3 regions of the Nocardiopsis moroccensis genome follow, and region 1 is predicted to be linked to each of the others. Evidence: predicted binding sites of a transcription regulator. Region 1 holds the regulator's gene; each other region holds the start of a gene.
The links. Region 1 encodes HrcA, which represses chaperone genes, less so after heat shock. Its sites were predicted from a motif close to TTGGCACTCTCNNNNNGAGAGTGCCAA; they were not measured.
Positions count from the first base shown of each region.

Region 2: a site for HrcA is predicted at 8,089-8,115, ahead of groES (co-chaperone GroES). Genes of this name have one in related genera too.
Region 3: a site for HrcA is predicted at 2,296-2,322, ahead of ACUKCB_RS17815 (FmdB family zinc ribbon protein). Genes of this name have one in related genera too.

Region 1 is NZ_CP199747.1:413,660-423,333, forward strand. It holds gene ACUKCB_RS01645 (LacI family DNA-binding transcriptional regulator) at 1-93, shown strand, start outside; gene hemW (radical SAM family heme chaperone HemW) at 141-1,373, shown strand; gene ACUKCB_RS01655 (DUF4870 domain-containing protein) at 1,457-2,080, opposite strand; gene ACUKCB_RS01660 (DUF4870 domain-containing protein) at 2,111-2,440, opposite strand; gene ACUKCB_RS01665 (DUF3097 domain-containing protein) at 2,977-3,816, opposite strand; gene hrcA (heat-inducible transcriptional repressor HrcA) at 3,995-5,008, shown strand; gene dnaJ (molecular chaperone DnaJ) at 5,013-6,161, shown strand; gene ACUKCB_RS01680 (16S rRNA (uracil(1498)-N(3))-methyltransferase) at 6,158-6,901, shown strand; gene ACUKCB_RS01685 (hypothetical protein) at 7,081-7,803, opposite strand; gene ACUKCB_RS01690 (SigE family RNA polymerase sigma factor) at 7,800-8,330, opposite strand; gene ACUKCB_RS01695 (histidine triad nucleotide-binding protein) at 8,656-9,006, shown strand; gene ACUKCB_RS01700 (PhoH family protein) at 9,290-9,674, shown strand, end outside.
Region 2 is NZ_CP199747.1:3,938,000-3,947,673, forward strand. It holds gene glpD (glycerol-3-phosphate dehydrogenase) at 1-891, opposite strand, end outside; gene ACUKCB_RS17475 (lytic transglycosylase domain-containing protein) at 1,049-1,915, opposite strand; gene ACUKCB_RS17480 (GuaB3 family IMP dehydrogenase-related protein) at 2,104-3,210, opposite strand; gene guaB (IMP dehydrogenase) at 3,331-4,821, opposite strand; gene ACUKCB_RS17490 (sigma-70 family RNA polymerase sigma factor) at 5,097-5,747, opposite strand; gene groL (chaperonin GroEL) at 5,930-7,534, opposite strand; gene groES (co-chaperone GroES) at 7,653-7,961, opposite strand; gene ACUKCB_RS17505 (THUMP-like domain-containing protein) at 8,188-9,459, shown strand.
Region 3 is NZ_CP199747.1:4,005,123-4,014,796, reverse strand. It holds gene ACUKCB_RS17830 (D-alanyl-D-alanine carboxypeptidase family protein) at 1-434, shown strand, start outside; gene mscL (large conductance mechanosensitive channel protein MscL) at 546-953, opposite strand; gene ACUKCB_RS17820 (SAF domain-containing protein) at 1,032-1,688, opposite strand; gene ACUKCB_RS17815 (FmdB family zinc ribbon protein) at 1,885-2,277, opposite strand; gene ACUKCB_RS17810 (5-formyltetrahydrofolate cyclo-ligase) at 2,550-3,173, opposite strand; gene galU (UTP--glucose-1-phosphate uridylyltransferase GalU) at 3,345-4,286, shown strand; gene glp (molybdotransferase-like divisome protein Glp) at 4,398-5,624, shown strand; gene moaC (cyclic pyranopterin monophosphate synthase MoaC) at 5,768-6,271, shown strand; gene ACUKCB_RS17790 (MogA/MoaB family molybdenum cofactor biosynthesis protein) at 6,264-6,773, shown strand; gene ACUKCB_RS17785 (GNAT family N-acetyltransferase) at 7,028-7,747, shown strand; gene sepX (divisome protein SepX/GlpR) at 8,150-8,845, shown strand; tRNA gene ACUKCB_RS17775 (tRNA-Ala) at 8,917-8,990, shown strand; gene ACUKCB_RS17770 (TetR/AcrR family transcriptional regulator) at 9,369-9,674, shown strand, end outside.

The DNA of each region.
Region 1 (9,674 bases):
GCCCCGGCCTCCCCGGTCCCCGAACCCGCCCCCGAGGCCCGGGTGGACGCCCCCCTGCGCCGCGACCCCCAGAACGCCACCCCCGGACTCTGACCACGGCCCGGGCCGGGGCACGCCGTCGGGTCGGTGACACTGGAGGCATGCCATCCGTAGCCCTTGACGGTGAACCCGTGCCCCGGACCGGGGACCTCCCCGAACCCTCGCTCGCCCAGCTCGGGGAGCGGCCGCTCGGGTTCTACGTCCACGTGCCCTTCTGCGTCACCCGCTGCGGCTACTGCGACTTCAACACCTACACCGCCGACGAACTCGTCTCCCGGGACGGCACCGTCACGGCCTCACGTGAGACCTACGCGGGCCAGGCGGCGGCCGAGGTCGAGCTGGCCGACCGGGTCCTGACCGGCGACCGCCCCCGGGTCGGCACCGTCTTCGTCGGCGGCGGCACGCCCACACTGCTCCCGCCCGAGGACCTCGGCCGGATCGTCGGCGAGATCCGCGACCGCTTCGGCCTCACACCCGACGCCGAGCTCACCACCGAGGCCAACCCCGAGACGGTCGACCCCGACTACCTGGCCCGCCTGCGCGCGGTCGGATTCACCAGGGTGTCCTTCGGTATGCAGAGCGCGCAGCCCCACGTCCTGCGGATCCTGGAACGCGGGCACACCCCGGGACGCCCCGAACAGTGCGTGAGGTGGGCGCGCCGGGCGGGGTTCGAGCACGTCAACCTCGACCTCATCTACGGGACCCCCGGGGAGAGCGACGAGGACTGGGCGGCCTCCCTGGAAGCCGCGATCGGGGCCGGTCCCGACCACGTCTCCGCCTACTCCCTGATCGTGGAGGAGGGCACCCGGCTGGCGGCCCGCGTCCGGCGGGGAGAGCTCACCGAACCCGACGACGACACCATGGCCGACCGCTACCTCATGGCCGACGAGGCCCTCGCCGGGGCCGGATACACCCCCTACGAGGTGTCCAACTGGGCCCGCAGCCCCGAGGGCCGCAGTGCGCACAACATGCTCTACTGGACCGGTGGTCACTGGTGGGGCGTCGGACCGGGCGCACACAGCCACGTCGGCGGGACCCGCTGGTGGAACGTCAAGCACCCGGCCGCCTACGCCGCCCGCCTGGCCGCCGGGGACAGCCCGGCCCAGGCCCGCGAGGTCCTCACCGCGGCCGAGCGCCGGTTCGAGCGCGTCCTGCTGGAACTGCGCGTGGACGGGGGCTGCCCGCTGGACCTGTTGGACGCCCGAGGGCTCGCCGCCGCCGAACGCCTGGTCGGCGAGGGCCTCCTGGACGCCGGGGCGCACGCCGGAGGGCGCGCGGCGCTGACCCGGCGCGGCCGCCTGCTCGCCGACGCCGTGGTCCGCGACCTCACCTGAGCACCGGGCCACGGCCCAGGGCCCCGAACACGGCGAAGGGGCCCGGCAGCATGCCGGGCCCCTCCGTTGTCACGCGCTGAGGCCTACTTGACCCAGCTGACGTTGAACGGGTAGCGGTACCACTCGCCCTTGTTGGCCGCGACCGCACCCAGGATGCCGAAGATGACCGCGCACACCCAGACCGCCAACTGCAGGAGCGCGCCGATGAGCACGATGTACAGCACGACCGAGACGATGTAGCCGATCAGCAGCAGGAGCTGGAAGTTCAGCGCCTGCGCGGCCTGGTCGCGCACGAACGGCGACTCGTCCTTCTTGATCAGGTACAGCACCAGCGGGCCGAGGAAGCCGATGAGGATGCCGCTCAGGTGGCTGAGCAGACCCATCGTCCGCTCGTCCTGGTTCGGCTGCCCCGTGACGGCGGAGGAGTCGCCGAGACCGGGGCCGGGCGCGTAGCCGCCGTGCTGGCCGGGGTAGCCGCCCTGGCCGGGAGGAACGCCGTAGCCGCCGGGCTGTCCGGGGTGCGGTTGCCCGTAGCCGCCCTGCTGCGGGCCTCCCGGGGGCGGCGGGTAGCCGCCGGGCTGCTGGCCGGAGTCGTACTGGCCGGGCTGGCCGCCCGCCGGGGGCGGGTAGCCGCCGGACGGCCCCTGGCCGGGCTGGCCGCCCTGACCGTAGGGGTCCTCCGGGTTCGGACTGTTCGGATAGGACATGACGATTCCTCGGTGTTGGGGGACTTGGTTCTACTTCAGGAGCCGGATACTCGCCGGGTAGCGGTACCACGTTCCCTTGTTCGCTCCTGATGCTCCTATGACGCCGAAGACGATGGAAAGGATCCATACGAGGGCGATGAGCAGGTAACCGATCCAGGAGAGGCTAGGGAAGAAGATACCCAGGCCGAAGAAGACCACGCCAGCGAACACGTAAGGGATCAGCATCGTGATCTGGAAGTTCGCCGCCTCGGAGGCGTGGTGGCGGACGAACGGGGACTGGTTGCGCTTGGCGAAGTAGATCGCCAGCGGCGGGAGCCAGCCGAAGCAGGCGATGACGAAACCGGACAGGTGGGCCAGCATCGCGACCAGGACGTCGTTGCCTCCGTCCCGGGCGGTCTGCGGGGGCTGCGGCTGCCCGTAGGCCCCGGACCGGCCGTAGGGCTGCTGTGGGGGCTGGCCGGGCTGCTGCGGCCCGAAGCCCGGCTGGCCGTAGGGCTGCTGGGGCTGCTGCGCGTACTGCTGCCCGTAGGGCGGCTGGCCGCCGGTGGGCTGTCCGTAGGCGGGCTGCTGTTGGCCGTAGCCGGGCTGTGCGCCGCTGGGCCGGCCGTAGGGCTGCTGCGGAGGCTGAGCGGGCTGTCCCGGCTGACCGTAACCCGGCTGGGGCTGCGGCCCCGGATCCTGCGGCGGTTGCTGCCCCTGACCGTCGTCAGGGGACGGGGGATTGGGCGGGGTCTCGCTCATGCTCTTCCTCGGCTCCGCTGTTGATGGGCGTGTGCTTGTGCTGCCCGGTCCACCGGGCCGTACCGACGACCGCGGAGGGCCGTAGGCCGGTGCTGTCCGGCGGAGCCGGACCACACTGGTCCGAGGCCCCGGCAGACGAAGCGGCGGGGCCAATCCTAGTGTTGCGGAGGGTGGGGACCCGTGACGAAGTCGATGAGCTCCTCGACCCGCCCCAGCAACGACGGTTCGAGGTCTCCGTAGCCGCGGACCGAACCCAGGATCCGGCGCCAGGCCTCCCCCGTCTCCATCCGCCAGCCGAGGGCGTCCACGACCCCCTCCTTCCAGGGGAGGCCGCGCGGCACCTCGGGCCACGCCGTGATCCCCACCGCGCCCGGACGTACCGCCTGCCACACGTCCACGAAGGGGTGCCCGACCACGAGCACGTCCCCGCCCCGGACCCGGTCCGCGATCCGGCTCTCCTTGGAACCCGGCACCAGGTGGTCCACCAGGACCCCCAGCCGGCGCCCCGGTCCCGGGGAGAACTCCGCCACCACGGCGGGAAGGTCGTCGACCCCCTCCAGGAACTCGACGGCCACGCCCTCCACGCGCAGGTCGTGGCCCCAGACCTTTTCGACCAGTTCGGCGTCGTGCGCGCCCTCCACGTAGATCCGGCTCTCCCGGGCGGTGCGCGCCCGCGCGCCGGTCACCGCGATCGAGCCGGAGGCGCTGCGCAGCGGCCCCCCGGGCGCGGTGGCCGGGCGCACCAGCGTCACCGGCTCCCCGTCCACCAGGAAGGCGGCCGGGCCCAGGTCGAACACGCGGCGGCGGCCGCGCCGGTCCTCCAGGGTCACCGCGGCCTTGTCCCAGGACACCACGGCCCCGCAGAAACTCTCGTCGGCGTCCTCCACGACGAGGTCGCGGCTGAGGGGTATCTCGCGTACCGCGCCCTTCCTCGGACGTCGCCAGTCTCCCGCCAGAACGTCGCGGCCGTAGCGGCCGTTTCCCTTGGTAGCCACGGTGGTGCAGTCTACTGGCGAAGGGGTGCGAATCCCCGTGGCCGGGTGGCGCACGTCGCCGCCCCGTCAGGGAAGAGGAACCGGCCCCCGGCGCGTTACTACCGACGGGTAGCAGTACGGGTTTGCGGTCGGGCATAGAATTAGCACTAAAGACCTTGGAGTGCCAGGAGGTGGCGAGTTGCTGGACGAGCGCAAGCTCGCGGTCCTGCGTGCCGTCGTAGAGGACTTCGTCAACACCAACGAACCGGTGGGTTCCCGGGCGCTGGCGGACCGGCACCCCCTCGGGGTCTCCCCGGCGACCATCCGCAACGACATGGTCGCCCTGGAGGAGGACGGGTACATCGCCCAGCCGCACACCAGTGCGGGGCGTGTGCCCACGGACAAGGGGTACCGGCTCTTCGTCGACCGGCTCTCCTCGGTCAAACCGCTCTCGGCGGCCGAGCGGCGTGCCATCGAGTCCTTCCTCGGTGGTGCCGTGGACCTCGACGAGATCGTCGCCCGCACGGTACGGCTGCTCGCGCAGCTCACCCGGCAGGTGGCGATCGTCCAGTACCCGTCGCTGACCCGGTCCTCGGTCCAGCACGTGGAACTCGTACCGCTCGGCGGCCAGCGCATCATGATGGTCGTCATCACCAACACCGGACGGGTCGAACAGCGCGTCATCGACGGGCTGGGATCGGTCAGCGAGAGCGTCGTCGACGACCTGCGCGCCATGCTCAACCGCGCCATCGCCGGAAAACACCTCGGCGACGTACCGGACGCGGTGGAGGACCTGCCCGCGCAGGTGGCCCCGGAGGACCGCCCGGTCGCGGTCGCGGTCCTGTCGGTTCTGCTGGAGAGCCTCGTCGAACGCCGCGAGGAGAAGATCGTCCTGGCGGGCACCGCCAACCTCGCGGCCGTCGACTTCGCAGCCAGCCTGCGTGACGTGCTCGAAGCACTGGAAGAGAACATGGTCCTCATCCGTTTGCTGGGTGAGGCGAAGGATCCCTCTATGCTCACCGTGCGGATCGGCGCGGAGAACTTCCACGAGGGCCTTCGGTCCACCTCCATCGTGTCGGCCGACTACGGTGTGGGAAACCAGTCGCTGGCCAAGATCGGTGTGGTGGGACCCACCCGTATGGACTACCCAGGGACAATGGGCGCCGTCCGTGCGGTGGCTCGGTATGTCGGACAGATTTTGGCAGGACAGTAACTCAGTGGCCAGAGACTATTACCAGGTTCTCGGGGTGCGTCGCGACGCGTCCAAGGACGAGATCAAAAAGGCGTACCGGCGGCTCGCGCGCGAGCTCCACCCGGACATCAACCCGGACCCCGCCACCCAGGATCGCTTCAAGGAGGTGACCCAGGCCTACGAGGTCCTCTCCGACGAGAGCAAGCGTCGGATGTTCGACATGGGTCACGACCCCTTCGCCCCCGGCGGCGGAGGCGGAGGCGGTGCCGGAGGGTTCGGCGGCGCCGGCGGGTTCGCCTTCGACGACATCATGAACGCCTTCTTCGGCGGTGGTCAGCCCGGCGGCCGGGGGCCCCGGGAGAGGGTTCGGCGCGGACGCAGCATCAAGATCCGCATCGAACTCGACCTCGTCGAGACCGCCTTCGGCGTCAGCAAGGAGATCACCTTCCCGACCGCCATCCTGTGCGAGACCTGCCAGGGTGAGGGCACGGCGGCCGGTTCGCACCGGACCACCTGCGAGATGTGCCACGGCCAGGGCGAGGTGTCCCAGGTCACGCGTTCCTTCCTGGGGCAGGTCATGACCTCGCGCCCCTGCCCGCAGTGCTCGGGCCAGGGCTCGGTCATCACCAACCCCTGCGGCGACTGCGCGGGCGAGGGCCGGGTGCGCGAGAAGGTCACCCGCACCGTCAAGATCCCCGCCGGGGTCGACGACGGCACCCGCATCCAGCTCGCGGGCGAGGGCGAGGTCGGTCCCAACGGCGGACCGCGCGGCGACATCATCCTCGAAGTCGTGCAGAAGGCCCACTCGACCTTCGAGCGCCGCGGCGATGACCTGCACTGCACCATCACCGTGCCGATGACGGCGGCGGCGCTCGGCGCATCCTTCTCCTTCGACACCCTCGACGGCACCGAGAACATCGATCTGCGTCCGGGCACCAACTCGGGCCACGTCATCACGCTGCCGGGCAAGGGCGTCACCCACCTCGACGGCGGTGGCCGGGGCGACCTGCGCATCCGTGTGGACGTGGAGACCCCGAGCAGGCTGGACGAGGAGCAGGAGGCCCTGCTGCGCAAGTTCGCGGAGCTGCGCGGAGAGGACCAGAACCCGGGCCGGTTCAGCCCCGGGCACGGCGGTTTCTTCTCCAAGATCCGTGATGCCTTCGGAGCCAAGTGACCCCGCCGGTCTTCCTGGCCGACACCGCGGAGCTGGCGGGTGACCGGATCCGGCTGGCGGGCCCCGAGGGCCGCCACGCCGTGGCGGTCCGGCGCATCCAGGCGGGCGAGACCGTCGACCTGTCCGACGGTCTCGGCCTGCGTGTGCGCTGCGAGGTGGCCGAGGTCGTCGGCAGGGACACCCTCGTGTGCCGTGTCCTTCAGCGCCGGAGCGAACCCGAGCCGAGGCCGCGGATCACCGTGGTGCAGGCCCTGCCCAAACGGGACAGGGGCGAGCTCGCGGTCGAGATGATGACCGAGGCCGGGGTCGACGCCGTCGTCCCCTGGGCCGCCGAGCGCTGTGTCACCCAGTGGAGGGGCGAACGGGGGGCCAAGGCCCTGGCCAAGTGGCGGGCGAGCGCCCGGGAGGCGGCCAAACAGGCCCGCCGCGCACGGATGCCCGAGGTCGCCGAACCGGCGGACCGCAAGGGTGTGGCCGCGCTGCTCGCCGAGGCCGACCTGGCGGTGGTCCTGCACGAGGAGGGCGCTCGGCGCCTGTCCGAGCTGCCCCTCCCGGAGACGGCCGACGGGGCGGGGATCGTCCTGGTCGTCGGCCCCGAGGGCGGGATCTCCGACGCCGAACTGGCCGCCTTCGACGAGGCCGGGGCGGTCCGGTCCCTGCTGGGCCCGTCGGTTCTGCGTACCTCCACCGCCGGGGTGGCCGCCCTGTCGGTGCTCCAGGCCAGGACCGGACGCTGGTGAGGCGGGGGCCGGCCACGCCGGGCCCGGTATCCCGGTCCCGGTCACCGCTCCAGGAACGGTAACGAGCCCCACCATGACGTCGTAGGGCCCGCGGGAGTCTCTCCCGCGGGCCCTACGACGTCGTTCTGCGTCGCCTCGCCGGACCGGTTCAGGGCCGGCCGGCGCCGGGGCGACGCGGGTCAGTCGGAGCTGACGCTGCTCTCCTCCGCCTCACCGCTGTCGTTGGATCCCCCGCCGTTGCCGCTGCCGGAGCCGCTGTCGGGCTCCTCCTCACCGCTGCCGGGGTCCTCCTCGCCCTCGTCGGGCTCCTTCGGAGTCTCGCTGGGTTTCTGGGTCGGCTCCTCGGTGGGATCGCAGTCCGCGTCCTCGGGCTGCTCCCCGTCCCGCTCGTTGCCGCTCTCGCTGTCGGTGGCGGTCGGGGTGACCTCGTCCTCAGGCGGGCAGGAGGAAGTCGACTCCTGGCCCTCCTCCTCGGCGGAGGCCTCGTCCTCGGGGCTCGGGGAGTTCTCGGCGGGCCGGCCGGGCTCCTTCTCCGGCTTGCTGGTGCCGCTGGCGGAGTCCGTCGTCGGGGTGGGGGGCGTCGTACTGGCGGCGTCCTCCTGGCTGGGCTCCGGCGGGGTCCCCGCACGGTCGGCACCGGCCGGGACGATCTCCAGGACCTGGTCGCGTACCTGGGGGTTCGCGATGATCACCGAGGCGGCGATCAGAGTGGCCGCCGCCACCGCCGCCGCGGGACGGAGCCACGGCAGCCTGAACCAGGCCGCGCCCCGTTGGCGCTCGGTCCGTTCACGGATGAGGTGGAGACCCTCACCGGAGGGCGCGACCTCGTCGGCCTCGGCTCTGAGTATCTGACGGAGCTGGTCCTCGAACTCCGTCTCGTTCCGGTCGTTGGGGCTGCTCATGACGTCTGCTCCAGTACAGAGCGGAGGGCGGAGATGCCGCGTGACGTGTGGCTTTTGACCGCGCCTCGGCTGATGCCCATGGCGTCCGCGATCTGTGCCTCGGACAGGTCACCGTAGTACCGGAGCACGATTGCCTCTCGCTGACGGGTGGGTAGCTTGCGCAGGGCCGCGATGACGGCCTCGCGTTCCAGAAGGTTCATGGCCCCGTGCTCGGCGCTGGGCGCGTCGGGCAGGGCCTTGGGGGCGTGCTTCTCCACGACCGCCCTGTGGCGCAGTACCGACCTGGCCTTGTTCACCACCGCCTGTCGGAGGTAGGAGAGGGCCTTGTTCGGGTCCCGGAGGCGACGCCAGGCTCCGTGCATGGCCACAAAGGCGTCCTGGACGACTTCCTCGGCGGTCGCGTGGTCCCGGACCAGCAGGGCGGCAAGCCGAACGAGTGGACGGTAGTGCTCCCGGTAGAGCTCCGTCACCGCGTGGTCAGCGTCCCACTCGACCGAGAGCGGTGCCGTGGTGGCACCAGCCACCAAGGTTTCTGTGGTCACATCAGTTCGACGCACACCCTTGTCGCGGGGTTTACGAAAGGGCATACCTCTTCTTTTCCAACTAGACGTGCGTTTGGATCCGAACACGCCGGACACGGCCACACGGCGGACGGCGCCGAAAATCTGGCGCGCACTGACGCAAACCCTACCGTGTCGGAACTCTCGGCCGTCAGGGAACGTGGATCAGAACGGTTGCGGAAAGGTTGAGGCTTCATCTCCTCACCCGTCGTCCACCTGCGGCATCATGGTCCCGGACAAGCCCGAGAAGCGGTGCCGCCAGGGTCGCGGCCCGTGCGACGGAAGGTGAGCGATGGTCGATCCCGACTGCCTTTTCTGCAAGATCGTCAAGGGGGAGGTGCCCGCGGAGATCGTCCGAGAGGGAGAGCGCACGGTCGCCTTCCGCGACATCAACCCCCAGGCGCCCACCCACGTCCTGGTCATCCCGCGCGAGCACCACGCTGACGCGGCGACCGCGGCGGCAGCCGACACCGGACTGCTGGACGCCCTGGTCCGGGAGGCCCACGAGGTCGCCAGGTCCGAGGGTGTGGTGGAGTCCGGCTACCGGCTGGTCTTCAACACCGGGACCGGGGCGGGGCAGACCGTGTTCCACCTCCACGGGCACGTCCTCGGTGGGCGCGGACTGAACTGGCCCCCCGGATAGGGACCCCCTCCCGGGGTGCGTGCCCCGGACCGGCGGTCGCGCCCGCTCCGCCGCGGACGGTCACCTCCGGAAAGGGGTCGGAGCTTCGGGCACGAAATAACGGATCGAGCCCGTCGGGCCCCCGTTGGTAGACTCGAGGACGGGCCCCACCGGCCACTTCGGTTGTCCCACACACCTGTGGTGACCGTGTACGACACCGGCGAGGGCCCGTCCGCGAGAAGCTCCGGGAACCGACCCCGGGGCCGTGACCGAAGGGCAGGGACAGCGGCCGCGAGGCCACACCATGGTCGAGTCAACTCACACGCACCCGGACCAGGACACCCAGGTCAAGGTCGTGGTACCGGACGAACACACGATGATCAGCCTGCTGGGCTCGGGGGACGAGCTCCTCCGGACGCTGGAGCGGTCCTTCAGGAGCGACATCCACGTCCGCGGCAACGAGTTCACGATCAGTGGGACCCCCGAGGAGACGGCCGTGGTGGTCCGTCTCGTGGAGGAGCTGATCGAGTTCGCCAAGAGCGGAGCCCACGTCACCCCCGACACCATCGAGCGCATGGTCCACATGCTGCGCTCCCCGGGCAAAGAGCGCCCCGCCGACGTGCTGACCACCAACATCCTGTCCAACCGGGGCAAGACCATCCGCCCCAAGACGCTGAACCAGAAGCGTT
Region 2 (9,674 bases), 2.7 Mb from region 1:
GGTCCCGATGATCCAGTGGCGGCCCCATGGGATGACGAACAGCACGCTCTTCTCGGTCTGCAGGATCATCCCGGAGGAGGCCTGGATGCGGTCCCGCGGCACCACCAGGTGCACACCCTTGGAGGCGCTCACGTGGACCTGGCCACGGCCGCCGACCATCTCCTGGATGTCGTCGGTCCACACCCCGGCGGCGTTCACCACCTGGCGGGCCCGGATCTGTTTCGTCTCCCCGGTCTCCAGGTCGGCGGCGGCCGCGCCGACCACGTGCTCGCCCTCGCGCAGGAACTCGACCGCCTGGACCCGGGAGGCGATCCGCGCCCCGAGCCCGGCGGCGGTGCGCAGGACCGTGGTGACGAAGCGGGCGTCGTCGACCTGGCAGTCCCAGTACTGGATGGCCCCGGCCAGCGCACTGCGTTTGAGGGCGGGGAAGACCTTGAGCGCCCCGGACCTGGACAGGTGCCGGTGCGCCGGGAGTCCCCGGTTGTTCCGCGAGGTCAGCGCCAGGGCGTCGTAGAGCGTGACCCCGGCGCCGATGTAGAACCGCTCCCAGTGGTGCTCGAACGGGAAGAGAAAGGGCACCGGGCGGACCAGGTGCGGGGCGATGGTGGTGAGCAGGAGCCCGCGTTCCTGGAGTGCCTCGCGAACGAGCTCGAAGTCGAACTGCTCCAGGTAGCGCAGCCCGCCGTGGATCAGTTTGCTGGACCGGCTGGAGGTGCCCGAAGCGAAGTCCCGCGCCTCGATCAGCCCCGTGGAGAGGCCGCGTGAGACGGCGTCCAGGGCGATGCCCGCCCCGACGATCCCACCGCCGACCACGAGGACGTCGAGTTCCTCGTCAGCCATCGCCGCGAGCGCCTCGGTGCGCCCCTTCGGCCCCAACCAGGTGGTCGCCATTGGTCGTCCTCCCTCTCGATCGGTGTCCCGGAAAGACGCCTACCCGACCGGTGGGGCCTGAGCGTCCGCCGAAGACGCCCTCAGGCTAACCGGGCGCCGGGGACGCCGGATGCCGCCACACGCGACACGACCGATTTACCTCCCCGCGCGCGACGGCTCAGGCGGCGTCGGCGTAGGCGTGCGCGTAGGCCAGGACGTCGCTGACGTAGGTGCCGGAACGGTTGTACGAGAGGACCGCCGACTCCCAGTCCTGCGCCGACGTCAGGTCCCGGCCGCCGGCGCACAGGTAGCGGGCGGCCGACAGCGCGGCGTCGTCGATGTTGTGCGGGTCCGGGGTCACGCCCTCCAGGGACTCCCCCCACTGCGCCCAGGTCCCGGGGATGAACTGCATCGGGCCGATCGCCCGGTCCCACTCGGTGTCGCCGTCGAGCTCTCCGCCGTCGGTGTCCGGGATGGCCTGCGTGTTGTTGGTCCCGTCCAGCGGGATACCGATGACGTCCACGGTGGTGTTCCCGTCCGAGCCGAGCTCGCCGCCCGCGTAGGTGCCGTGGCGGGACTCCACGTAACCGATCCCCGCGAGCGTGGGCCACGAGAACCGGCACTCGGGCTGGTCCGAGTCGAGCACCAGTTGGGCGCTGGCGTAGCCCTCCAGGGCCCGGCGCGGCACACCGGTGCTCTCCGAGACCCCGTCCAGCCACTCGTCGCTCGGACGGAGCGCCGCGGAGGGCCGGGGCCGCTCGTCCGCGCCTACGACGGCCTCGTCGGGCTCCTCGTCCTCCCGGGGCGTCACCCCGCTCTGCTCGGGCGGTCCGGTGAGTTCCTCGTGCGCGGGGGTGGCGATCGTCCCGTCCGAGGGGACCGCCGCGGCGCTGGGCGGCGCCCAGTCGTTGAGCACGCTGGACACACGGCCCACCAGGACCACAACCCCCGTCGTCACCAGCAGGCACACGACCAGGGCCAGGCTGACCGCGATCGCCGGTCCGCGCCGACGGCGCCGGCTGGTACCGGACACGCTGTCACCCATGCAGTCCTCCAAGGGGAAGTCACTGTGAGATCACGGAAAGCAAAACACGCCCCATAGTGACACACCGCCGCCGACCGACCGCACCGGCCCGGGAGAACGCGAAGGGCGCCCCGGTCGACCGGGGCGCCCCAAGCGGATCCCGCCCCAGGCCCGCGCGGGCGGCGGGCGAAGGATCGGAGCCGACAGGCCTAGCGGTGCGGGTTCACCACGACCTCGACCCGCTGGAACTCCTTCAGGTCGGTGTAACCCGAGGTGGCCATGGTCCGGCGCAGCGCACCCATGAGGTTCATGGATCCGTCGCTGGTGGAGGCCGGGCCGTGCAGGATCGACTTGAGGTCGCCGATCGTGCCCACCCCGACGCGCTCCCCGCGCGGCAGTTCGCTGTGGTGGGCCTCGCTGCCCCAGTGGTAGCCGCGGCCGGGTGCCTCGACGGCGCGGGCCAGCGGCGAACCGACCATGACGGCGTCGGCCCCGCAGGCCAGGGCCTTGGCGATGTCGCCGCTGCCGGTCATGCCGCCGTCGGCGATGACGTGCACGTAGCGGCCGCCCGACTCGTCGAGGTAGTCACGGCGGGCCGCGGCCACGTCACCGATGGCGCTGGCCATCGGGACGGCCACACCCAGCACGGAGCGGGTGGTGTGGCCGGAGCCGCCGCCGAACCCGACCAGCACGCCTGCCGCGCCGGTACGCATCAGGTGCAGGGCCGCGGTGTAGGTGGCGCAGCCGCCGACGACCACGGGCACGTCGAGGTCGTAGATGAACTGCTTGAGGTTGAGCGGCTCGGCCCGCCCGGAGACGTGCTCGGCCGAGACGGTGGTACCGCGGATGACGAAGATGTCGACGCCCGCGTCCACGACCGCCCTGTGGTACTGGGCGGTGCGCTGCGGCGACAGGCGGGCCGCCGTCACCAGGCCCGCGTCGCGGATCTCCTCGATCCGGCGGCCGATCAGCTCCTCCTGGATCGGCGCCGCGTAGATCTCCTGGAGCCGCTTGGTCGCGGCGACGTCGTCGAGTTCCCGAATCTCCTGGAGCAACGGTTCGGGGTCCTCGTAGCGGGTCCACAGACCTTCGAGGTCCAGCACGCCGAGGCCGCCCTGCTCACCGACCGCGACGACGGTCTTCGGCGAGGCGACGCTGTCCATGGGGCTGACCACCAGGGGCGTCTCGAACCGGTAGGCGTCGATCTGCCAGGCGATCGACACCTCCTCCGGGTCGCGGGTCCGCCGGGCGGGCACGATCCCGATCTCATCGAGTTCGTAGGCACGACGCCCGTTCTTGCCCAGCCCGATCTCCACCTGAGCCAACTCTTCGATTCCCCTCTGACGTGCGGCGCCGGTCGGTCGACCGGCGCATGACCGCGGACGCGAGTCTATCGGCCCGCGGTCAACCCCGCGCAGAGGGCGGTCCGACGGCGTCTAGCGCGCGTTGTAGTTCGGCGCTTCCACCGTCATCTTGATGTCGTGCGGGTGGCTCTCCCGCAGACCGGCGCTGGTGATCCGCATCAGCTGACCGCGCTCCCGGAGTTCGGGGACGGTCCGGCTGCCCGCGTACCACATCGACTGGTGCAGGCCGCCGACCAGCTGGTGGGCCACGGCGGAGAGCGGACCGCGGAACGGCACCTGGCCCTCGATGCCCTCGGGGACGAGTTTGTCCTCGGAGGAGACCTCGGCCTGGGCGTAGCGGTCCTTGGAGAAGGACCGGCCGCGCATCGCGCCCAGCGAGCCCATGCCGCGGTAGGCCTTGAACTGCTTGCCGTTGATGAAGATCAGCTCGCCCGGGCTCTCCTCGACACCGGCGAGGAGGCTGCCGAGCATGACGGTGCTGGCGCCCGCCACGATGGCCTTGGCGATCTCACCGGAGTACTGGAGGCCGCCGTCGGCGATCAGCGGGACGCCCGCGGGACCGCAGGCCCTGCCCGCCTCCAGGATGGCGGTGAGCTGGGGGGCACCCACACCGGCGACGACGCGGGTGGTGCAGATCGAGCCGGGGCCCACACCGACCTTGACGGCGTCGGCGCCGGCGTCGATGAGCAGCTGCGCTCCGGCCCGGGTGGCGACGTTGCCCGCGACGATGTCGGCGCGGGAGTTGGCCTTGAGCTTGGCGATCATGTCGGCGAGCCCGGAGGAGTGGCCGTGCGCGGTGTCGACGACGATGAAGTCCACCCCGGCGTCGATGAGCTGCTTGGCGCGCTCCTCGGCCTCGGTGCCCACGCCGACCGCGCCGCCGACGACCAGGCGGCCGTCGGCGTCCTTGGTGGCGTCGGGGAACTGCTCGCTCTTGATGAAGTCCTTGACCGTGATCAGGCCGCGCAGGCGGTTCTGGCCGTCGACCAGGGGCAGCTTCTCGACCTTGTGCCTGCGCAACAGCTCGAAGGCCTGTCCGCGGCTGACCCCGACCGGGGCGGTGACCAGGTTCTCGGTGGTCATGACGTCGCGCACCAGCCGGGAGCGGTCGCTCTCGAAGCGCATGTCGCGGTTGGTGACGATGCCGACCAGACCGCCCTGGGCGTCGGTGACCGGGACACCGGAGATGCGGTAGTGGGCGCACAGGCGCTCCACCTCGGCGAGGTCGTCCTCGGGGTGGCAGGTGACCGGGTCGGTGACCATGCCCGCCTCGGAGCGCTTCACCAGGTCGATCTGGGCGGCCTGGTCCTGGGCCGAGAGGTTGCGGTGCAGGACTCCCGCGCCGCCCTGGCGGGCCATCGCCACGGCCATGCGGGCCTCGGTGACGGTGTCCATCGCGGCGGAGAGCAGCGGGATACTGAGGGAGATGTTGCGGGAGAGCTTGGTGGTGGTGTCGACCTCGCCCGGCTGGAGGTCGGAGTAGGCCGGTACCAACAGCACGTCGTCGTAAGTCAGCCCCGGCGGGAGCAGTTTGTCCCCGTAGTCGCTGTGGTCCTGGCCCATGACACAACCTCCGCTGTTCCCGGCAACACCTTCGCGGATCGCCCCCGCGTGTCGTCTCATCCTAGGTTGTCGTCCGGCACCGGCCAGATGGAATGGGATGTTCGCCCGGTCACCTCGATCACGAAGTGATCAAGGCCACGGGTGTGCGTCCCCGCCCCTCACACCGCCCCGGGGCGGGTCACCGCCAGGAGGACCACCGGGGATAGCGGCAGTAGCCGCGGTTCCGGGGCCGGTTGGGACAGGGGCGCCGGCCCGGACGGGACGCGGCGCCGTGCTCAAGGGAGGACGCGGTTCGCCAGGGCCACCTTCCGAAGCCGAGCAATAGCTCGGTGCTGGGCAACCCGTACCGCTCCTGCCGACATACCAAGGAGATGTCCCGTCTCGTCTGCTGTAAGTCCTGTGATGACCCGCATGATCAGCAGCCTGCGCTGCTGTTCGGGTAGTTCGTCGAGGAGTGCTCTGGCCCGCTGCGCCTCGACCACGCGCACCGCCGACTCCTCGGGCCCCGGGCCGTCGTCCTGCGGCTCGGGAACGGTGTCGGTGGGGACCGTCTCCACCCGGCCCGCGACCCGCAGGGTGTCCGCGACCTTGTGCGCGGCGATGCCGAACACGAGGGCGGCGAAGGGCCTGCCCCGGTCCTGGTAGCGGGGGATCGCCGTGAGCAGGGCGATGCACACTTCCTGCGCCACGTCGTCCGAGTAGTGCGCCAGCCCCGAGACCCGGGCCAGGCGGGTACGGCAGTAGCGGACCACCATGGGTCTGACCTCGCGCAGCAACGAGTCCAGGGCCCCGTCGTCCCCCTGGACGGCGAGTGATCCCAGATGGTTCAACCCCGTCTCGCGCGTAGCGGGGTCGGTCTCCTCGCGCCCTGCGGGCGCACCTGGCCGCTGCGCGGTAACGCCCCCCCGGGCGCCTGTATCCGTCACGTAACGAATGATGCCCGCAGTTGGGGACCCAACCACTCCAATCAGCAACTACGGAATGGTTACATTTTGGGAAAATAGCCCGAAACTGGCACAAAGGTGCGGGTGTGAAACGCCACTCCCGTGGTAGTGGACGGGGGCGGGACGCCGACGCGCCCCGCCCCCGGACCGGGTACGGCCGAACCCTAGTGGGCGTGGCCGTGACCGTCGTCCTCGTCCTCTTCGGGCTTGTCCGCGACCAGCACCTCGGTGGTCAGCAGCATGCCCGCGATCGAGGCGGCGTTCTGGACGGCGGAGCGGGAGACCTTGACCGGGTCGATGATGCCCTCGGCCGTCAGGTCGCCGTAGGTGCCGGTGGCGGCGTTGAAGCCGTGACCGACCTCCATCTCGGAGACGCGGTGGGTGACCACGTAGCCCTCGGCACCCGCGTTCTCCGCGATCCACCGGGCCGGCTCGACCAGCGCGCGGCGGACGATCGCCACACCGGTGGCCTCGTCGCCGGTCATGCCGAGGTCGCCCAGGGCGGTCGAAGCGTGCACCAGGGAGGCACCGCCACCGGCGACGATGCCTTCCTCGATGGCCGCGCGGGTCGCCGAGATGGCGTCCTCGAGGCGGTGCTTCTTCTCCTTGAGCTCGACCTCGGTGGCCGCGCCGACGCTCAGCACCGAGACGCCGCCCGCGAGCTTGGCCAGACGCTCCTGGAGCTTCTCGCGGTCCCAGTCGGAGTCGCTGGCCTCGATCTCGTTGCGGATCTGGCGGACCCGGTCGTCCACCTCGGACTGCTGGCCGCCGCCGTCCACGATGGTGGTGGTGTCCTTGGTGACGGTGATCCGGCGGGCGCTGCCCAGCACGGAGAGGTCGGCGTTCTCCAGGGTCAGGCCGACCTCCTCGGAGATGACCTGGCCGCCGGTCAGCACGGCGATGTCCTGGAGCATGGCCTTGCGGCGCTCGCCGAAGCCGGGCGCCTTGACCGCGGCGACGTTGAGCGTGCCGCGCATCTTGTTGAGCACCAGGGCGCCCAGGGCGTCGCCCTCGACGTCCTCGGCGATGATCAGCAGCGGCTTCTTGCTCTGCACGACCTCCTCGAGCAGCGGCAGCAGCTCGTTCAGGTTGCCGATCTTGCCCTGGCTGATCAGGATCTGGGCGTCTTCGAGGACCGCCTCCTGGCGGTCCGCGTCCGTGACGAAGTACGGGGAGACGTAACCCTTGTCGAACTGCATGCCCTCGGTGAAGTCGAGGTCCAGACCGAAGGTCGGGGCCTCCTCCACCGTGATGACGCCGTCCTTGCCGACCTTGTCGAAGGCCTCGGCGATCAGGTCGCCGATCTGGGCGTCCTGGGCGGAGTTGGTCGCCACGTAGGCGATGTCCTCGCGCTCCTTGATCGGCACGGCGCGGCTGAGCAGGATCTCGGAGACCTTGGCGGCCGCGGCGTCGATGCCCTTCTTCATGGCCATCGGGGACGCGCCCGCGGCCACGCTGCGGATACCCTCGCGCACCAGCGCCTGGGCCAGCACGGTGGCGGTGGTGGTGCCGTCGCCGGCGGCGTCGTTGGTCTTGGTGGCGACCTCCTTGACCAGCTGCGCGCCCAGGTTCTCGTAGGGCTCGGCCAGCTCGATCTCACGGGCGACGGTCACACCGTCGTTCGTGATGGTGGGGGCGCCGAACTTCTTGTCGATGACGACGTTGCGGCCGCGCGGGCCGAGCGTCACCTTGACGGCGTCGGCGAGGCGGTTGACGCCCCGCTCGAGGGCGCGGCGGGCGTCGTCCTCGAACTCCAGGATCTTCGGCATGTGTGAGTGCTTCCTCTAACCGTTCGGGTCAAAAACGAACATCCCGCCCCGCCCGGCTTCGAGGGCCGACCGGTGCGGGATGCAGATGGCTCTACGCCTGATGGCTCTTGGCCGAGAACTACTTCTCGACGACCGCGAGGAGGTCGCGGGCGGAGAGCACCAGGTACTCCTGGCCGTCGTACTTGACCTCGGTGCCGCCGTACTTGCTGTAGAGAACGACGTCACCGATGTTCACGTCGAGGGCAACGCGCTTGCCGTTGTCGTCGAGACGACCGGGACCCACGGCCAGGACCTCGCCCTCCTGGGGCTTCTCCTTGGCGGTGTCCGGGATGACCAGACCGGAGGCGGTGGTCTGCTCAGCCTCCAGGGTCTTGACCACGACGCGGTCCTCGAGCGGCTTCAGCACGGTCTTGGTGGCGGTCGACACTGTGTGACCTCCCCCTTCAAAGTCTCGGTGTACTGATCGTCGGCCCGTGCGAGTGCACGGACAGACTGCGTAAAAGGGGCGACCGCGGCGGCCTGTCGTCGCGGGTGCCAGACCGGCCTCGTCGCATTTAGCACTCTACCCCCGAGAGTGCCAGAATGGAAATGTGGCGGGGGCCCTGGTCACGGGGACGGCCCGCCACCCCGTCGTGCCCACAGCAGGAGGATCCATGCGCGTGCCCGCCTTCTCGGCGCTGCTCACCGACGCGGGGCGGGAGGTCCTGGCGGGGGTGGACCCGGTGACCGCCGCCCGGGACCCGCTGACGGCCGCCTCCCGGCTGCGCCAGGATCCGAAGGTGGCCGCACTCGACCCGGACCTGCCGGTGTCGGAGCTGGTCAACGCGGTCATGACCCAGGTTGGTCTGCGTGCGCGGGGCCGGGCGAAATTCGGGGAGAACGCCGGGCGAATGTTCTTCACCCCGAACGGCCTGGAGCAGTCCACCCGCCGAACCGTCGCCGAGTACCGGGCCGAGCGGACCGCCCGGAGCCTGCCCGCCTCCGTCTCGGGCGGTGCGGCCTCGGGCGACCTGTGCTGCGGGATCGGCGCCGACCTGCTCGCCCTGGCCGGACGGGGCGTTCCGGTGGAGGGCGTGGACGCCGACCCGCTGACCGTGGCGGTGGCCCGCGCCAACATCGAGGCGCTGGGCCTGGCCGGACACGCACGGGTCCGCGAGGGCGACGTGAACGGGGTCACTCCTGGCGACTACCCACTCCTGTTCTGCGACCCGGCCCGGCGCGGCGGGCGGGGCCGGGTTTTCGACCCCGCCGCCTACTCGCCACCGTGGGACGTGGCCACCCGGCTGGCGGAGGGGGCGGAGGCGGCCTGCCTGAAGGCCGCTCCGGGCATCCCGCACGAGGTGCTGCCCCGGGCGGCCTCTGCCGAGTGGATCTCGGTGGACGGGGAACTGAAGGAGACCGCACTGTGGTTCGGGGCCCTGGCCCGGGGGGCCGGCCGCCGCGCGACGGTGCTGCACGAGCGCTCCGGACTACTGGCCCGCGAAGGCTCGGTCGCACACCTGGACGCGGACCCGGACCTGGGGCCCGCGCCCGTCGCCGCGGCCCGGCGCTACCTGTACGACCCGGACCCGGCCGTGGTCCGCTCCCATCTGGTGGCGGAGGCCGCCGCGCGGGTGGACGGCGCCCTGCTGGACGAGCGCATCGCCTACTTCACCTCGGACCGGGCGGAGCCCTCCCCCCTGTGGCGGCTGTTGGAGGTCGTGGAGTTCGCGCCGTTCTCGCTGAAGCGGCTCCGCTCCTCTGTTCGGGCCCACCGCGCCGGAACGGTAACGATCAAGAAACGCGGTTCGGCGGTGGACACCGAGAAACTCCGCCGCGACCTGCGCGCCTCCGGTCCGGAATCGGTGACGATCGTTCTCACCCGAATCGGGGAAAAGCCCTTCTACCTGCTGTGCCGCGAGGTCACGGAGCCTTCGGGAAGCTGATCCGGCCCCGGAAAGCGGGGTTCGGGCCTCCCGAACGGCGTTCCGGACACGGCGCACAGACCGTATCGTTATCTCCCACACCCATATCTTTCGCGAACCCCTGGGGTTACACGGGGTGATGTCGTTAAACTGGCGCCGCTGAATTCTTTCCCTTCTCATGGGTTCACCCGGAAGGCCGTGCTTGTTTGATCCGCCCCGCGGTTCGGCTCACACTC
Region 3 (9,674 bases), 2.6 Mb from region 1:
ACATGGCGGCCGCCGACTGCGATCCGAACGCCGCCTCCAACGCGGACGGCTACCCCAACGGGCTGCTGCCGCAGGAGGCCCTCTGCTCGCTCTACGACGACAAGTTCCTCAGGGCCGACGCCGCCGTCGACTTCCTGCAGTTGAACGTGGAGTACGTCGAGGAGTTCGGCGAGAACATCTGCATCACCAGTGCCTACCGTGACCTGCCGAACCAGCACCGCGTCTACGCCGAGCAGCCGCCCGGGTTCGCGGCGGTCCCCGGGACCAGTAACCACGGTCTGGGCCAGGCGATCGACCTCGGCTGCGGTATCCAGAACTTCCGCTCGGAACGGTGGAACTGGATGGAGACCAACGGCGCCAAGTACAACTGGATCCACCCGGCCTGGGCGAAGTCCAGCCCGTTCGAGCCCTGGCACTGGGAGTACGAGGGTTAGGGCGCGTTCACCGGACGCGCCCCGGGCCGACGGTACCGTCGGCCGAACCGTCAGGGCGGCCCCGCGGGGCCGCCCTCGCGCGTGCGGGGCCGGGCTTCCCGGCCCTGCTCCCTAGACCGCGACCTCCGGGGCGACCTCACTGGTGCAGTGGGCGCACTTGGTGGCCTTCTTGTTGATCTCGGTGCAGCAGTGGGGGCACGTGCGGGTGACGGCCTCCTCCGCCTTGGCGAACCTCAGCATCAGCTTGCCCATGGGCATGACCACGAAGAAGTAGAGGATCGCGGCGGTGATCAGGAACGAGATCAGGGCGTCCACGAAGGCGCCGTACAGGAACTGGCTGCCGTTGATCTCGAAGTAGAGGTCCGCGAAGCTGGGGACGCCGCCGAAGATGCCGAGGAGCGGGGTGACGAACCCCTCGGTGAACGCGGAGATGAGGGTGGCGAAGGCGGCGCCGATGACGACCGCGACGGCCAACTGCACCAGGTTGCCCTGGAGCAGGAACTTCTTGAAGCCTTCCATGGAACTGCCCTACGTGTTCGTGGTTTCTGATGCGCCCGGTCGGGCGCCCCGACAGCTTTCACCACCTTTGGTCATCGGTCAACCGCGGATAGTGACGGACAGTCGTGAAGTGGCTGCGTGACCGGCCAGTGCCCTCGCCTCCTCCGACGTGGCGGCGATGAGGATCAGCGCTCCCCGTTCCCCGCCCCCGTCGCCCTCGGAGGGCACCGCGAGCACGGGACGGTTCCCGACCACCTCGACCGCCGGTCCGGCTCGGGAGGGCGGGCCGACCGACCCGTCGTGGCCCGAGGCGGCCAGCACGTCCACCCGGCTGCCGGGGGAGAGCAGACCGACCGCGCCCGGGTCGGCCACCCGGACCGGGACCGCTACCAGACCGGGCCCGTAGGGGCGGGCCGGAGGGTCGCTCAGACGTGCGTCGGTGAGTACCTCGCCCCGCCGTAGCGGTGCGTTCGGCGCGAGCCCGGCGGTCGGCTCCTCCACTGCCAGCGCCCCGTCCGGGACGGAGCGGTCCGGTAGGGAGCGGACGGTGAGGTCCCCCTCCGACAGGGGCGCCATGGCGTCGAGGTCCCGTGCGGCGACGAGGACGTCGGTGCTCGGTTCGGGGGGAGGTCGTAGGACGAGGACGGCACTGATCGCGGCCAGGGCGGTCAGCGCCGCGGCGACGGCGCGCCGGTACCGGTCGAGCAGGCGGACCAGGCCGCGCCGGTGCCGGTAGAGGGGCGGGGTGTGGGCCATGCCCGTAACGCTAGGCCGGCCCGGGGCGCTCCGGTCGGTTGTCCACAGGGTGAATTCTCCAGTGGCCGGGGCAACCTGCCGGGGGCGCACCCCGAACGCCGCGCGGACCGGCCTCGCGGTCCGCTCTCGGGCGGAGGCGGAAAAAAGCGCCGCCGAGGGGTCTCGGCGGCGCGTCCGCGGTCAACGGTGCGGTGGCTCAGCTGCTGGTCGCGGCGGTGCTGCCGCTGGTGCTCTTGCTGCTGGAACTGTCGCTGCCACCGCTGGTGGAGGCTGCGGGGGTGCTGGAGCCGGAGTCCGCGGCGGACTTGGCGGAGTCGGTGGAACCGCCGTCGTTGCCCCCGGTGCCGCCCTTGCTCTCCGCGCCGCCGTCGGCGGAGTTGGAGCCGGTCATGGCAGAGCTGTTCGTCGTGCTCTTCCCGCTGTCGGTGCGGTAGAAGCCCGAACCCTTGAAGACGATGCCGACCGCGGAGTACACCTTGCGCAGGCGTCCCTCGCACTCGGGGCAGACCGTCAGCGAATCGTCGCTGAAGCTCTGCACGACCTCCATCTGGGCGTCACACTCGGTGCACGCGTACTGGTACGTAGGCACTGTTCCGGGTCCTCCTTGCTGGCACTCACACCCGTTGACTGCTAAATAGTACGCGTTCGCCGAACACGGGCGCGACAGCCCCTCACCCGCTCCGCGCCGGCCCCGGTGCTCCGGGAGGCCGACCGCACGGCGGGCCCGGAGCCCGGGGAGGGGCGTCCGAGGCGGACGTACCGGTCGGGGTGTGGGGTCGCGGACCCCTTCGGGACACGACCGCCAGCAACAACGCTCCGGGTGGTCGGCTTAATCCCCGCTCCGGCCCCGCCGGAACCGGATCACCCGGCGGACCAGACCGCCGCGCCGGGCTCGAACACGTGCAGTCCGCCGCTCGGGGTCACCACCGCGTCCACGGGGCGGTCGTGCGGCTCCGTGGGCAGCTCCCCGACGAACTCCTCGTCGTGGACCACCGCGATCGCCGGGGTGCGCGGGCCCTTGTGGGCCAGGGCCCGGTCGTAGCAGCCCGCACCGCGGCCCATCCGGTTCCCCCGCCGGTCCACGGCCAGCGCCGGGCAGACCACCGCGTCGGCGTGTTCCAGCACCCGCGGCCCGTGCCGGTGTCCGACGGGTTCGACCAGGCCCCGCCCGGCCGGTGCGAGGCTGTCGGGACCGTCGAAGACCGCCCAGTCCAGGGAGCCGCCGGGGAGGAAGACGGGGAGGATGACGTGGGTGCCGCGTTTCCACAGCGCGTGCACCAGAGCGCGGGTGTCGGGTTCACCGCCGACGGAGTAGTAGCAGGCCACGGTTGAGCCCTCGGCCAGCCAGGGCAGTGCCAGGAGGGTTTCGCGGACCGCCGAGCCTGTCCGCTCCCGCTCGGGCGCGCCCCTGGCCCGCCGTGCGGTGAGCAGGCGTGCGCGCAGCTCGCGCTTGTCCGGTCGGCTCCGACCGTTCGGGGCACTCATGGGCCCAGTGTGGCACCCGGTCCGGTCCGCTCCGAAGGGGCACGGCCCTGCCCCGAGGGGGTGAACGCCGGGTTGCGTTTTGCACGCCTTCACCCGAAACGACGGGGACTTCTCGGCCATCGGACCGCGTTCGCCCACGTAAGCCGCTTCGTCTGTCCTAAAGTGCCGTTCATGAGCGCAGACACCGACCAGACGCGACCCCGTAACCACTCCGCCCCCGTCACCAAGGCGGTCGTGCCCGCGGCGGGTCTGGGCACCCGATTCCTGCCCGCGACCAAGGCCACGCCGAAAGAGATGCTGCCGATCGTGGACAAGCCCGCGATCCAGTACGTGGTGGAGGAGGCCGTCGCGTCCGGGCTCCACGACGTCCTGATGATCACCGGGCGCAGCAAACGCTCCATCGAGGACCACTTCGACCGGGCGTACGAGCTGGAGGAGGCGCTCGCGGCCAAGGGCGAGGAGGGCAAGCTCAGGTCGGTCCGCGAGTCCAGCGAGCTCGCCCAGGTCCACTACGTCCGCCAGGGTGAGCCCCGAGGTCTGGGGCACGCGGTGCTGTGCGCCGAGGCGCACGTCGGCGACAACCCCTTCGCGGTCCTCCTCGGCGACGACCTCATCGAGTCCGCGGACCTGCTCCGCCGGATGATCGAGGTTCGGGAGAGGCACGGCGGCAGCGTCGTGGCGCTCATGGAGGTGGAACCCGAACAGGTCTCCCTCTACGGCTGCGCGGCGGTGGAGGCCACCGGCGAGGACGACGTCGTCACCGTCACCGACCTGGTCGAGAAGCCCTCTCCCGAGCACGCGCCGAGCCGTTGGGCGATCATCGGTCGCTACGTGTGCGACCCGTCGGTCTTCCCCATCCTGCACACCACCCCGCCCGGGCGCGGCGGTGAGATCCAGTTGACCGACGCCCTGAAGGAGCTGGCCGGTACCGGCCCGGAGGACGGCGGAGGGGTGCGCGGGGTGCTGCTGCGCGGCAACCGCTACGACACCGGGAACAAAGCCGAGTACATCCGTACCGTGGTCGAGTTCGCCTGCCGCCGCCCCGACCTCGCCGACGAACTCCTGCCCTGGCTGAAGGAGTTCGTGGACCGTCAGGCGCAGCTCCGGGGCTGAGCCCGGCGGCCGGATCCGGGGCATCCGCTCCGGGGGTGGTCACAATGGGACCGGAGCCGCCCGCCGTGACGGGTGGTGCGCTCCCCGCGCGTACACGACCCGGAAGGACCCATGAAGAGCGTCGAACAGCACATCCTTGATCTTCTGGGGTTGGTCGCCACTCCCGAAGCCACCGAGCTGGACCTGCTCCAGGCACACGGGACCGTGCTCGCCGAACCCGTGACCTCCCCGGTGTCCCTGCCGGGCTTCGACAACTCGGCCATGGACGGGTACGCCGTCCACGCGGCCGACCTGGCCGGGGCCACCGCGGAGGCTCCGGTCGCACTGCCGGTGGTGGCGGACATCCCGGCGGGCGACCCGGAGCCGGCCGCGATCCGCCCCGGCCTGTGCGCCCGCATCATGACCGGCGCCCCCATGCCCACGGGCGCCGACGCGGTCGTTCCCGTGGAGTGGACCGACGGCGGCGCGGTCGAGGTGCGGATCGACCGCCCGAGTGCTCCGGGCAGTTTTGTCCGGCGCCGGGGGGAGGACGTGGCGGAGGGCGCGACGGTGCTGCGGGCCGGGGCCCGTGTCGGAGCCGGTGAGATGGGGGTCCTGGCGGCCGTCGGGCGCCGTACGGTCCCGGTCCTGCCCCGGCCCCGCGTGGTGGTGCTCTCCACCGGCGAGGAACTGGTCGAACCGGGCCGCCCGCTCGGGCCGGGCCAGATCTACGAGTCCAACAGCTACATGATCGCCGCCGCGGCCAAGGAGGAGGGCTGCGAGGTCCACCGCCACGGCTTCGTCGGGGACGACCCGGCCGTGGTCTGGGACACCTTGGAGGGGCTGCTGATCCGGGCGGACGTCGTGATCACCACCGGCGGGGTGAGCATGGGCGCCTACGACGTGGTCAAGGAGGTGCTGACCCGGCAGGGCACCGTGGAGTTCACCCAGGTGGCCGTGCAGCCGGGCAAGCCCCAGGGCTTCGGGACGATCGGTCCGGACCGGACCCCGATCCTCACGCTTCCGGGCAACCCGGTGAGCGCGTTCGTGTCGTTCCAGTTGTTCGTGCGGCCGGTCCTGCGCGCCCTGCGCGGCCTGGCCCCGGACCCTCTCCCGAGCGTGCGCGCCCGGCTGACCACACCGGTCAGCTCACCACTGGGACGCCGCTCCTACCTGCGTGCAGTCGTGGCGGGCGCCGCCGGGCCGGACGCGCTCCCCGAGGTCTCCCCCGCGGTGCGGCAGGGTTCGCACCAGTTGTCCGCGCTGGCGGACGCCAATGGGCTGCTGGTGGTCCCGGAGGAGGTCACCGAGATCCCGGCGGGTGCGCCGGCGGAGGTCCTGCTGCTGCCCGACCGCTGAGCGCGGGGAGGGCGCCCGGCCGCTGAGCCGCTGTCGTAGCGGAACGGTAACGTCATCGTGGGACGCGTCACCCCGCGTCCCCGCGGTCGGCCGCCCCGGCGGGCCGCGAGCCCGCACCCGACGACGATGAGTGGTCCCACGCCATGACCGACAGCCCTCAGCCGGAGGCGCACCCCTCCGGCCTCACCCACCTCGACGAGTCCGGTGCCGCGCGCATGGTGGACGTCTCCCGCAAGGACGTCAGCGCCCGCACCGCCACGGCCACGGGCCGGGTGCTGCTGAACCCGGAGACGGTCGCGGCCCTGCGCGGGGGCGGGGTCCCCAAGGGCGACGCCCTCGCGGTCGCCCGGATCGCGGGGATCCAGGGCGCCAAGCGCACCCCCGACCTGGTTCCCCTGTGCCATCCGATCGCCGTGCACGGGGTCGACGTGGACCTGACGGTCGCGGACGACGGGGTGGACGTCAGCGCCACGGTGCGCACCGCCGACCGGACCGGGGTCGAGATGGAGGCGCTCACCTGCGTCATGACGGCGGCTCTCGGACTGGTGGACATGGTCAAGGCGCTCGACCCCGAGGCCGAGGTCACCGGGGTGCGGGTGGAGGAGAAGACCGGTGGGAAGAAGGGGCACTGGAGGCGCGGTGAGTGACACCGTTCACCGGGTCGCTGTGGTGACCGCCTCCAACCGGGCCGCGGCCGGGGTCTACCCGGACCGTTCCGGCCCGGTGGTGGCCGAGCGGCTCCGGGCCATGGGTTGTGAGGTGCTCGGCCCCTGGGTGGTGCCGGACGGTGTGCCGGTCGCCGACGCGATCGAACGGGCCCTCGCGGAGCGGGTGGACGCCGTGCTGACCACCGGGGGCACCGGGCTCACCCCGCAGGACCTCACCCCCGAGGCGACACGCCCGCTGCTCACCCGTGAGATCCCCGGGATCGCGGAGGCGCTGCGCGCGGCGGGTCGGGAGAAGGGCGTGCCCACGGCGATCCTCTCGCGCGGTCTGGCCGGGGTGGCCGAACGAGCCGGGCACCGGGCGCTGGTGGTGAATCTGCCCGGCTCCAGAGGTGGTGTGCGCGACGGGATGGACGTGCTGGAACCGGTTCTGGGCCACGCGATGGACCAACTCCGGGGCGGGGACCATCCCAGGCCCGAATGACACCGGACAATGACCGGAATCACATCCGGGGCATTCCGGGGGAAGGGAATTCCTTGACCTTCGGCCGGATTTCGGTGCAGGAGTGAATGGAGTTTGGAATCGTCCGATTCTTGTGTGGTGGGGGTGACGGCCGCCACCCCACGCGGTCGGAGTGGAATACTGGAAGGCGTCACCGACGAAGGGTGCTCCTGCAGGCGCCAAGGGCCGGTGTCGCATCCGTACGGGACGGTGCAGAGGGCCTCGGAGGGACGGACGTGAATCGCAGACAGGGGTGGCCCGCCACCCTTCAGGAGGGGCCGATCGCGCTTCGCCCGCTGCGCCTTCGCGACGCCCCCGTCATGCGGGAGACCAGGGCCCGCAACGCCGAGTGGTTGCGGCCCTGGGAGCCCACCTACCCGGAGATGCCGCTGCGCACCACCGGGCTCACCCCCTACCTGGCGATGCTCCAGGCGATCCGCCGCGAAGCCCGCCAGGGCCTGTCCATGCCGTGGGCGATCACCTACCAGGGGCGTTTCGTGGGACAGCTCACGGTCGGCGCCATCGTCTGGGGGTCCGCCAGGTCGGCGCAGGTCGGATACTGGGTCGACAGCGCCTACGCGGGGCGCGGGATCACCCCGACGGCGGTCGCCCTGGCCGTCGACCACTCCTTCTTCAACGTCGGACTCCACCGGATCGAGGCCAACATCCGTCCCGAGAACCGTGCCAGTCGGCGCGTGGTCACCAAGTTGGGATTCCGGGACGAGGGCGTGCGCATACGCCAGCTCCACATCGACGGGGACTGGCGTGACCACATCTGTTACGCGCTCACCGCCGAGGAGGTCCCCCGGGGGGTCCTGCGGCGCTGGCACGACGGGGCGCCTTCCGGTCCGCCTGGTGAGGGGGGTTCCGGCCCGGGTTCCGCTTTGGGGCCACAGGGCCCAAACGGTGGTGGGGATGCGCGGGATCCGGCGGGGCCGTACTCGGGGTCGAACTGATCATGACAGCATCACGGGTGCCTTCGGAGCTTAAACCCCTCTTTAAGCACAATGATTCATTACTTTGCGTTGAATTGGCGCTGCGCTCCGCAGTCGGTGCCTGACCTGGTATTTCAAGTGGGAGGGTGCGACGACCGAAACTGATGGTCCACAATCTTGCGACACTCCGGTCGGAATGTGACGCATTTATGGACACGGGGTCGTACCGTGCGGAACATAGACGCATTGACGATGCGGGCAACGCGTGGATAAGGCACACGGGAATCGTCCCGGTCCGAGGGGGCCGGGAACGATGTCCTTCCGGGAGACGTCTCTGCTCCCGGAGGGGCGACCAGTCACACGCGGCGCGGTGTCGACGAGGTGTCGATCAACGTTCAGTGGCCGTCATCGTGAGGAGGGGTGATGAGCAGCGCTCCTCTGTACCTGGCCATCGTGGTGGTGTGGCTCATCGTCCTCGTCCCGATGCTGCTGAGGAAGGACTCCGCGGAGACCGCCTACGACGACCTCCGCCGCGAGGGCGAGGACACCGGTGCCGTCGAGGAGGTCGAGGAGGCCGAGCACGGTTCGGAGGGACTCCCGAACGACGAGGAGGACCCGGACCTCACCGAGACCCGGGTCATGGCCCGGCCGGGCCTCAGCGGCGAACACACGGCTGCTGAGGAGGTGCCGGTGCGGGACCGGCGCCCCGCGGAACCGAGGACCCGGCCCCGCCCCACGGGCGAGCCCAGGGCTCGTGTCATCGCCCGCCGGCGCCGCCGCACCAGTGCCCTCAGTCTGCTGAACATCGCCACCGTCGTGGCGGTCGCCTTCGGGCTGGGGCCCTGGTGGGTGGTCGCACCGCCGGTCCTGCTGCTCACCGGGCACCTGGCGCTGCTGCGGGAGGCGGCCAAGGCCGACGCCGAACACCGCGAGGCCCGGGTCAGGGCCCGCCGTCAGGCCGTCCTGCGGGCCCGGGCCCAGGCGGAGGAGGTCCGCGAGGCCGAGCAGGAGGCGGAGCGCGAGGCGGAACGGAAGGCCGAGGTCATCGCCCTCATCGAACGCCGGAACCAGGTCTACGACCAGTATGCCGACGCCCGCCTGCGGGCCGCCGGAGACTGATCGGCCGGCCCGCGCGCACGGTGTGTGTTCGGACCACCCGAACTTTCCTGCTAGGCTTTGTCTCGTCTTCAGGGGCTATGGCGCAGTCCGGTAGCGCACCTCGTTCGCATCGAGGGGGTCTGGGGTTCAAATCCCCATAGCTCCACCGAAGATGGCGGCCCGTGTAGGTCGGTGAACACAGTTCATCCTCCGCACGGGCCGCTTCTTTTTGTGCAGGGGCGAGGTCCCCGGGAAGGACGCGGGGCGCGCAGGAAGACGGTGCGCGCAAGAGAAGGGCCCGATCCAGCGGATCGGGCCCTTTCCCGTGCTCCGGCCGTGTCGGACGGGTGCTTGCTGTTCCCTGGTGCGGGCGGTCTCGTCCGGACCGGAGCCTCGAGTCTCACCGGCGAAGCGTCTATCCCCTGCGGCGGGGCGGGCCGGTTCGGGGACGAGCCTACCCCCCCGGGCGCCGGAGCCGCCAAGGGTCCCGAGGCGGGACGGTCGTATCTCCGCGACGGAAACTTGCCAGTATATAGTTTCGGGCATGGCAGACGGATACCACCACGGAAACCTGCGGTCCGCCGTTCTGGAACGGGCCGCGGAGGTCATCGGGCGAGAGGGTCCCTACGCCTTCAGTCTGCGGTCCCTGGCGGCCGACATCGGGGTGAGCCACACGGCCCCGAGATACCACTTCGGTAGCCGGGAAGGCGTTCTCAACGCCCTGGCGACCGAGGGGTTCACCGAGTTGGCGCGCCGGTTGCGGGCCAACCGGGAGGCGGACGGTGGATTCCTGGAATCCGGGGTCGAGTACGTCCGCTTCGCCACCGACCACCCGGCGCACTTCCAGGTG